One region of the Pseudoduganella sp. GCM10020061 genome, then DNA from elsewhere that is predicted to be linked to it. Evidence: predicted binding sites of a transcription regulator. Region 1 holds the regulator's gene; each other region holds the start of a gene.
What was found. The regulator sigma-54, encoded in region 1, starts transcription at its own class of promoters, with help from an activator protein. The targets are predictions, from matches to a motif close to TGGCANGNAANCTGCTTT.
Positions count from the first base shown of each region.

Region 2: prpB (methylisocitrate lyase) is a predicted target of sigma-54. The motif match lies at 1,248-1,265, and genes of this name have one in related genera.
Region 3: ACFSQR_RS02465 (TldD/PmbA family protein) is a predicted target of sigma-54. The motif match lies at 1,261-1,278, and genes of this name have one in related genera.

Region 1 is NZ_JBHUJS010000001.1:697,336-700,592, reverse strand. Features, by position in the region: gene ACFSQR_RS03130 (enoyl-CoA hydratase/isomerase family protein) at 1-564, opposite strand, end outside; gene hpf (ribosome hibernation-promoting factor, HPF/YfiA family) at 683-1,033, opposite strand; gene ACFSQR_RS03120 (RNA polymerase factor sigma-54) at 1,115-2,584, opposite strand; gene lptB (LPS export ABC transporter ATP-binding protein) at 2,597-3,257, opposite strand, start outside.
Region 2 is NZ_JBHUJS010000002.1:466,553-469,809, forward strand. Features, by position in the region: gene prpC (2-methylcitrate synthase) at 1-299, opposite strand, end outside; gene prpB (methylisocitrate lyase) at 317-1,204, opposite strand; gene prpR (propionate catabolism operon regulatory protein PrpR) at 1,528-3,123, shown strand; gene ybaL (YbaL family putative K(+) efflux transporter) at 3,223-3,257, shown strand, end outside.
Region 3 is NZ_JBHUJS010000001.1:564,050-567,306, forward strand. Features, by position in the region: gene ACFSQR_RS02455 (serine hydrolase) at 1-179, shown strand, start outside; gene ACFSQR_RS02460 (class I SAM-dependent methyltransferase) at 272-1,063, opposite strand; gene ACFSQR_RS02465 (TldD/PmbA family protein) at 1,354-2,991, shown strand; gene ACFSQR_RS02470 (TldD/PmbA family protein) at 3,007-3,257, shown strand, end outside.

The DNA of each region.
Region 1 (3,257 bases):
GTCCGCCAGGTCCAGGTAGATGGAATCGGCCGCGCCGACGGTAAGTCCCGTCAGGCCAAGGTAGTTGCCCAGCGCGCCCGCCGCACGCGAGAGGAAGTAGCTGCCGCCCACATCCGGGAACAGGCCGATGTTCACCTCCGGCATGGCCATTTTCGTGCGTTCCGTGACGACGCGCACGCGTGCCTGCGGGCCGGCCTGCGCTATGCCCATGCCGCCGCCCATCACCACGCCATCCATCAGTGCGACGTAGGGCTTTTCGTAGTAGTGGATCAGGTGATTCAGCGCGTATTCTTCGGTGAAGAAGTCTTCCAGCAGCGCCGAGCCGCCCATCGGCGTGGCCTTGCCGGCTTCGAAGAAGAAGCGGATGTCGCCGCCCGCGCACAGCGCCTTCTCGCTGCTCGAACCCAGCACCACGGCCTGCACGCCGGGGTCGGCCTGCCACTGCAACAGCACGTCGGTCAGCGCGCGCACCATGTCGAGCGACAGCGAATTGAGGGCCTTGGGGCGGTCGAGCGTGATGAAGCCGATGCCGTTGGAGACGCGGGTCTGGACGTATTCAGTCATGGCGTGTAGTCGAAAAGGAAAGCGCTATTCTAGCGCAGCCCCACATTGAAAAAGGCACCCGGGGGTGCCTTCGGGAGCGCTCACGGCGCCCCATGCGCGGATGTTGTTATTCTGGTTTTCAGGCCGCGGACCTCTCGCCTTCCGGGATGTACTTGATGGACTCGTTATTGTGGTCCTGCACCCGGTCCTTATGCTTCATCACTTGCCTGTCCAGCTTATCCATCAAGGTGTCGATCGCTGCGTACAGGTCCTGCGCCTGGCTTTCCACGTGCACGGTCTTGCCGGACATGCGCAGGTTGACCTCCGCCTTCTGGCGTTTTTCCTTTTCGGTGAGGTTGTCGACGGAGAGGATGACGGCGATGTCGATCACATGATCGAAATGTCTGGTGATTCGCTCGAGCTTGCTTTGAACGTAGTCACGGATGGCGGAAGTTACTTCGAGATGGTGTCCACTGATGGTGAGATTCATACACACTCCTTGAAAGTTCACTTGCTCGTTCGTGCGCCCGGTGCGTAGAGGAACGCCCTGCTTACAGCTGCTACAGAGACTTTACAAAGATTTGCGCAGGCTGACGGGTGGGATCTTGAGTGCTTCGCGGTACTTGGCAACGGTGCGCCGCGCGATGACCATGCCCTGCTCCCCCAGCATCTCCGCAATCTTACTGTCGGATAAAGGATTTTTCGGGTCTTCTGCTCCCGTCAGTTGCACGATCAGAGCACGTATCGCCGTGGAGGAGGCTTCACCGCCTGCCTCGGTGGCGACATGGCTACCGAAGAAATATTTCAACTCAAACATGCCGTGCGGTGTCAGCATGAATTTCTGCGTTGTGACACGAGAAATAGTGCTCTCGTGTAAACCTAGTGTATCAGCTATTTCACGCAACACAAGGGGACGCATGGCGACCGCACCGTGCGAGAAAAAGTTCTTCTGCCGCTCCACGATGGCCTGCGCAACGCGCAGGATCGTATCGAAGCGCTGGCGCATGTTCTTGATCAGCCAGCGCGCCTCCTGGAGCTGCGCACCCATCTGCGCCTCGCCCTTGGCCTGCTTGAGCATGCTCGCGTAGACCTGGTTGATGCGCAGGCGCGGCATGACGTCCGGATTCAGTGTGACCGACCACCCGCCCTTGGCGCGCCGCACGATCACGTCCGGTACGACATAGTCTGACGCATCCGCGGCAAACGCGGCGCCCGGATGAGGATTGCACTGGCGGATGACGGCCTGCGCCTCGCGCAGGTCTTCGTCGTCGCAATCGAGGGCTTTTTTCAGCTTGCCGAAATCGCGCTGCGCGAACCAGGCCAGGTGCTGTTCGACGATCGTCAACGCCATGCGCCGCGTGACCATCGGCACGCGCTCCATGCGGCGGATCTGCAGCGCCAGGCATTCGGACGCACTGCGCGCGCCCACGCCAGGCGGATCGAAACTCTGCAGCAGCGCGAGCGCGGTGCGCAGTTCGCAGATGTCGATGTCCGCTTCCTGCGGGAGGCGCGCATGGATGTCCTCCAGCGCTTCGTCCAGGTAGCCATTGTCGTCGAGCGCATCGACGACCAGCTCCACCAGGACGCGGTCGCGCCCTTCCGGCACCGTCACGCGCGCCTGCTCCAGCAGGTGTTCGCGCAGCGTGGTCGCGCACGCTTCGAGCTGCATGCGTCCGTCGTCGTCCTCGGGGGCCTTGCCGCGCCCCGCGTCGCCCCAGTCGTCGCCGGAACTGTCGCTGTCGGCGGGCGCTTCGTAATCGTCGCCGGCGCCTTCCTGCGAGGCTTCCTGCCGCTCTCCCTGCGGCTCGCTGTTTTCCGTGGCGGTGGACGGCGTGCTGCTGGCAATGGCGCCATCGGCCAGCAGGCGCACCGAATGGTCGAGCGGATCGTCGAGGCGCTCGAGCAGGGGATTGTCGGCCAGCGCCTGCTCGAGCTCCTGGTGCAGCTCGAGCGTGGACAACTGCAGCAGGCGAATGGACTGCTGCAGTTGCGGCGTGAGCGCGAGATGCTGCGAAGTGCGCAGCTGCAGGCTTTGTTTCATGCGGCGGCGAGCTTACATGCGGAAGTGTTCACCCAGGTAGACGCGGCGTACCGACTCGTTCGAGATGATGTCGTCGGGACGACCCGACGCCAATACCGAACCCTGGTTGATGATATACGCCCGGTCGCAGATGCCAAGCGTTTCGCGCACATTGTGGTCGGTGATGAGCACTCCGATGCCGCGCTCCTTGAGGAATCGCACAATTCGTTGAATTTCAATGACCGCAATCGGGTCCACGCCGGCGAACGGCTCGTCCAGCAGCACGAAGCGCGGATTGGTCGCCAGCGCGCGTGCGATTTCGACCCGGCGGCGCTCGCCGCCGGACAGGGACAGCGCCGGATTCTCGCGCAGCTTTTCGATCTGCAATTCCGCCAGCAGGGTGTCGAGCCGCTCGTCGATGGCGTCGCCCTTGAGAGGCTTGCCGTGTTCGTCCTTCTGCAGTTCCAGCACGGCGCGGATGTTCTCCTCCACCGTGAGCTTGCGGAACACCGACGCTTCCTGCGGCAGGTAGGACAGGCCGAGCGTGGCGCGGCGGTGGATCGGCAGGCTGGAGATGTCCACGCCCGCCACTTCGATCGTTCCCGCGTCCGACGGCACCAGGCCGACGATCATGTAGAACGAGGTCGTCTTGCCGGCGCCGTTCGGGCCGAGCAGGCCGACCACTTCGCCGCAT
Region 2 (3,257 bases), on a different contig from region 1:
GCAGGCAGCGCTTCCAGCGCCAGCTTGACTGCCTGCGGCAGGCCGCGCAGCGATTTCAGCTTGCCCTTGTAGGCGGCCAGTTCGGCCACGTTCGGCAGCTTGCCGTGCACCAGCAGGTAGGCGATTTCTTCGAACTCGCAGGCGTCGGCCACGTCCAGGATGTCGTAGCCGCGGTAGTGCAGGTCGTTGCCGCTCTTGCCCACGGAGCACAGCGCGGTGTTACCGGCGGCGACGCCGGACAGTGCGACGGATTTCTTTGGCTTGAAGGCGACTGCTTCTGCTGCAGTTTTTTCGGTCATGGAAATTCTCCTGGGGTTTATTTGTTCTTGGCTTGTGCGAACAGCGCGTCGAGGTGCTGCTCGTACTTGTGGTAATCGATGCGGTCATACAGTTCGGCGCGGGTCTGCATCGTGTCGACCACGTTCTTCTGCGTGCCATCGCGGCGGATCGCGCCGTACACGTTTTCGGCCGCCTTGTTCATCGCGCGGAAAGCCGACAGGGGATACAGCACCAGGCCGACATCGGCCCCCTTCAGTTCCTCGACCGTGAACAGGGGCGTCGAGCCGAACTCGGTGATGTTGGCCAGGATTGGCACTTTAACCGCTTTCGCGAATTGCGAATACATCTCGAGGCTGGTGATCGCTTCCGGGAAGATCATGTCGGCGCCGGCTTCGACGCACGCCACGGCGCGGTCGATCGCCGCGTCCAGTCCTTCCACCGCCAGCGCGTCGGTGCGCGCCATGATCACGAAGTCCTCGTCGGTGCGCGCGTCGGCCGCGGCCTTGATGCGGTCCACCATCTCGCCCTTGCTGACGATTTCCTTGCCCGGACGGTGACCGCAGCGCTTGGCGCCGACCTGGTCTTCGATGTGGCAGGCAGCCGCGCCGAACTTGATCATCGAGCGCACGGTACGGGCGACGTTGAAGGCGGAAGCGCCAAAGCCCGTGTCCACGTCGACCAGCAGCGGCAGGTCGCACACGTCGGTAATGCGGCGCACGTCGGTCAGCACGTCGTCCAGGTTGGAAATGCCAAGGTCGGGCAGGCCCAGCGAACCGGCCGCGACGCCGCCGCCGGACAGGTAGATGGCCTTGAAGCCGGCGCGTTTTGCCAGCAGCGCGTGATTGGCGTTGATCGCGCCCACGACCTGCAGCGGCGATTCTTCCTGGACTGCGCGGCGGAACAGCGCGCCTGGTGTTGGTTTCATGCTTCTTCCCTTCAGGATGTTCGGGTGGGTAATGGGCAATATCACTGCAAGCATCGTGCCAGCAGCGAAACTGGCCTGCCCCTGTGCCTGATCAAAGACTTACAAGCGTTTGGGTCCAACTACGTATCTTACAGCGTTTCAGCTCGCAACATACGGTGCAACATGAAACAAAAATGAAACGTGGCAAGAAGCCTTCTGCGAGATGTCTCGCCGACCGGACGACTTTGGCAACTCCGGCACCACGCCTGCGGCCGGCGAACCATTGGAGCCTGAAACTGTTTCAAAATGAAACAAGACGGTGCGAAATACACTACACTTGAAACATGAACCCGAACAGCCGCCCTCCGTCCGCCAGCACCGACAAGCCGGTGATCTGGACCGTCTCAGTCTCCCGCCTCTCCGACCTGTTCCGCGACATCACGCTCGAGTACGACCACCTGGCGACGATCGAGCCGATCCATCTCGGCTTCGACGAGGCCGCGCGCCACATCCGCGAACGCATGGCGACCGAACGCTGCGACGTCGTGATCTCGGCCGGCTCGAACGCGGCCTACCTGAAGGGCCGCGTGTCGGCGCCGGTGGTGATCGCGAAAGCGTCCGGCTTCGACATCATGCAGGCGCTGGCGCGGGCGCGCAGCGTGTCCAACCGCATCGGCGTCATCACCTACCAGGAGCCGATGCCGCAACTGGCCGAGTTCACCGCCACTTTCGGCGTCGAGATCGCGCAACGCACGTATGTGACCGAAGAAGACGCGCGCGCGCAGATCAACGAGCTGAAGGCCGCCGGCATCCGCGTGATCGTGGGCGCCGGCCTGATCACCGACCTGGCCGAGGAAGCGGGACTGGACGCCGTGTTCGTGTATTCGGCCGCGTCGATCCGGCAAGCCTTCGACGATGCGCTCGAACTGGCGCGCCTGACCCAGCTGGAGGCGAACCGCGCGCGCCGCAATGCGGTGCCCGACACGCTCAGGGCGCGCCATGGCCTGAACGACCTGCGCGGCGACTCGCGCGCGATGGAATCGCTGCGCCAGTCCGTCGTGATGTACGCGCGCTCGCCGGCAACGGTGCTGATCCAGGGGGAAACGGGCACCGGCAAGGAGATGGTGGCACAGGCGATCCACCGCGAAGGTCCGCGCAGCCTGGGCGCCAACCGTCCCTTCGTCGCCGTGAACTGCGGCGCCATCGCCGAATCGCTGCTGGAGTCCGAACTGTTCGGCCACGAGGAAGGCGCGTTCACCGGCGCGCGGCGCGGCGGGCACGCCGGCTTGTTCGAAGCGGCCAACGGCGGCACCCTGTTCCTGGACGAGATCGGCGAAATGCCGCTGCCATTGCAGACACGCCTGCTGCGCGTGCTGGAGGAACGCGAAGTGGTGCGCGTCGGCGGCACGCGCCCGGTTCCCATCAATGTGCGGGTGATCAGCGCGACCCACTGCGATCTCGAAGCGCGCGTGCGCGAAGGCCGCTTCCGCGCCGACCTGTTCTACCGGCTGGCCGTGCTGCGCGTGGCGATCCCGCCGCTGCGCGAGCGCGCCTCCGACATCGGCGCGCTGGCCGGCTGGGCGCTCAAGGGCGCCATGGCGGCACTTGGCGCCCGGCCGCATCCGAATCTCGGCGCCGAGCTGCAGGCTTGCCTGCCGCTGCTGGAGCACTACCGCTGGCCCGGCAACGTACGCGAGCTGCGCAACCTGATGGAGCGGCTGGCGCTGTTCCTTGCCAACGAGCCGCTGCAGGCGCTGACGCCGGCCTTCCTGCAGTCGATCGCGCCGGAGTTGCGGGCGGCGCCGGATGCGCCCCAGCTGTCCAGGCGCCATGAGGAATCGGTGGAGGAAGTGCTGGCCCGTTTCGGCGGGCGCCGCGATGAAGCGGCCGCCTACCTGGGCATCAGCCGCACCACCCTCTGGCGCAAGCTCAAGCGGTAAGTTCCCTGCGTCCCTGCGTCTTGACAGCGGACGCATCGCCCGAACTTTCCCACGATCACGTTACAATCGACCGCTTGATCACTTGGAAACGGAATACGGATGCCCCATGACATCAGCCTGATCACCACCATCTC
Region 3 (3,257 bases), 130 kb from region 1:
ACGACACCTTCATCGTGCGCTGGAAGGAGCGCAACTTCAATGCGGACGCCTACGTGACGTTTGCGCTGAACCCGGACGGCTCGATCGAGCGCATGAAGATGGCGCCGATTTCGTCGGAAACGGACTTCAGCTACGACTTCCAGGACCTGTCGTTCACGCCTGCCAAAAAAGCCAAGTAAGAAAAAAGGGACTGTCCCTTCGCGGGACAGTCCCCATTATCCAAGCGCAGGAAAGATCAGCGTACAGTCCCGCAGGGACAGTCCCCGCGGTCTTACTGCTTCACGAACTTGAGCGTCATGCGGTCGCTCTCGCCAATTGCCATGTATTTCTCGCGGTCGACATCCTTCAACGCGTACGACGGCGGCAGCGTCCACACGCCTTTCGGATGGTTCGCCGTGTCCTTCGGATTGGCATTCACTTCCGACTTGGCCGCCAGCTTGAAGCCCGCCGCTTCCACCGTCTTGATCACCCACGCCTCGTGCATGTAGCCCGACGACGCGCGCTCATCCTGCTTCATCGAGGCCGGCAGGCGGTGGTCCACCACGCCGAACACGCCACCCGGCTTGAGCACCGTGTGCACCGCCTTCAGCAGCTCGCGCATCTTCTCGTCGCCCTGGCCGATCCAGTTGTGCATGTTGCGGAAGGTGAGCACCATGTCGACGCTGCCGGCCGGCGCGATGTTGTACTGCTTGCCCGGATCGAACAGGCCTACCGCGACCTTGTCGTACACCGCCGGGTTGGAATCGATCTTCTTCTTGAACGCCATCGCGTAGCGGTTCTCCGGCTTCATCTCTTCGGCCGCGCCAATCAGCTTGCCCTTCTCGCGCAGGTAGGGAGCGAGGATCTCGGTGTACCAGCCGCCGCTCGGCTCCAGTTCGACTACCGTCATGTCGGGACGGATGCCGAAGAAGCTGAGCGTCTCGTACGGGTGGCGTGCGCTGTCGCGTGCGACGTTGGCGGGGGTGCGGTGCGCGCCTTCGATCGCGGCCTTGAGCGGGTCTTGCGCGTGGGCGGCGCCGGCGGCGCCAATGGCCATCATCGCAGCGAGGATCAGTCGTTTCATCGTTACTCCGTTCTTGTTGGTTAATCGATGACGGCGATCATCTGGCAAGCCTGCTGCTGCGTCAAGCGAATGTGTGCGGTGTATGCATGCATACGTGTCCGCGCGGCGGCGCCGGACAGCATGCGGACGTACGCGGACATGAGGCCGTCCATACAGTGTGCATACACCCTGTGAAGAGAATGAAACGGCTGCCCGTTTGGCACAAACTTTGCGTGGTAATTTCTCCGTTTTACTGCTAAGGTTGCCTGCGGTTTTTCGGTCCATCAAAGCAAAAAAGCACAGGAGACAGAATGGAACGTCGTACCTTTTTAAACATCGGCGGTATGGCCCTGGGATCGATGATGCTCCCGGTTGCCGGGCGCGTCATCGCTGCAGAAGAACTGGTCAAACCAGTCGATAACAAACTCAGGAAAGCACTCGCCGACACGGCGATGACGGCCGCCACGCAGGCTGGCGCGAGCTACTGCGACGTGCGCATCGGCCGCTACCTGAACCAGTTCATCACCACCCGCGACATGACGGTGCAGAACGTGGTGAACACCGAGTCCGCGGGCGTGGGCATCCGCGTGGTGGCCGGTGGCGCCTACGGCTTCGCCGCCACCAACGACATGACGCCGGACTCCGTGGCCAACGCCGCGCGCCAGGCCGTGGCGATCGCGAAGGCGAATGCGCGCCTGCAGTCCGAACCCGTGCGCCTCGCGCCGGTCAAGGGCGTGGGCGAAGTGAGCTGGGCGACCCCGATCAAGAAGGACTGGCGCCTCGTCCCGATCAAGGAAAAGGCCGATATGCTGCTGGCCGCGAACAAGGCCGGCATGGACGGCGGCGCGAACTTCATGCAGTCGATGCTGTTCCAGGTGAACCAGCAGAAGTACTTCGCTTCCACCGACGGCTCCTACATCGACCAGGACATCCACCGTCTGTGGCTGCCGCTCAGCGCCACCGCGGTCGACCGTGGCACCGGCAAGTTCCGCACCCGCCAGGGCCTGTCGGCGCCGGTGGGCATGGGCTACGAATACCTGGACGCCAAGCCGCACAACAAGATCAAGGCAGCAGGCGGCGTCGCCACGCTGTACAACGGCGCGTATGACGTGGTCGAAGACGCGCGCGCCGCAGGCATGCACGCCAAGCAGAAGCTCACCGCCAAGTCGGTCGAGCCGGGCAAGTACGACCTGGTGCTGTCGCCAGAACACATGTGGCTGACGATCCACGAGTCGGTCGGCCACCCGACGGAACTGGACCGCGTGCTCGGCTACGAAGCCAACTACGCCGGCACCAGCTTCGCCACGCTCGACAAGTGGCAGTCGAAGAACTTCAAGTACGGTTCCCCGATCGTCAACATCGAGGCCGACAAGGTGCGCCAGGGTTCGCTGGGCGCGGTCGGCTACGACGACGAAGGCGTGAAGACCAAGTCGTGGGACGTGATCAAGGACGGCGTGCTGGTGAGCTACCAGGCCACGCGCGACCAGGCGCACGTGCTGGGACTGGAAGAATCGCAGGGCTGCTCGTTCGCCGACAGCTGGAGCAGCGTGCAGTTCCAGCGCATGCCGAACATCTCGCTCAAGGCCGGCACGAAAAAGCTGACTCCGGACGAGATGATCAAGGACGTCAAGAAGGGTATCTACATCGTGGGCGCCGGCTCGTTCTCGATCGACCAGCAGCGCTACAACTTCCAGTTCGGCGGCCAGCTGTTCTACGAAATCAAGGACGGCAAGATCGCAGGCATGCTGGAGGACGTGGCTTACCAGTCCAACACCCAGGAATTCTGGAACGCCTGCTCGGCGATCTGCGACCAGAGCGACTGGCGCATGGATGGCTCCTTCTTCGATGGCAAAGGCCAGCCGTCGCAGGTATCGATGGTCTCGCACGGATCGTCCACCTCGCGCTTCAACGGCATCAACGTCATCAACACCGCACGCAAAATTGGCTAAGCAGGGAACACGCACATGAAATTTCTGACCCAAGAAGAAACCAAGCGCATTACCGACCGCGTAATGTCCTATACCAAGGCCGACCAGTGCCAGGTGTCGATCAACGGTTCGCGCGAAGGCAACATCCGCTTTGCGCGCAACGCCGTGTCGACCGCCGGCCTGGTGGAGAACACGCAGATGGGCGTGTCGGTCGCCTTCGGCAAGAAGCAGGGCACCGCCACCGTCAACGAGTTCGATGAGAAGTCGATCGAAAAAGCGGTGCGCCG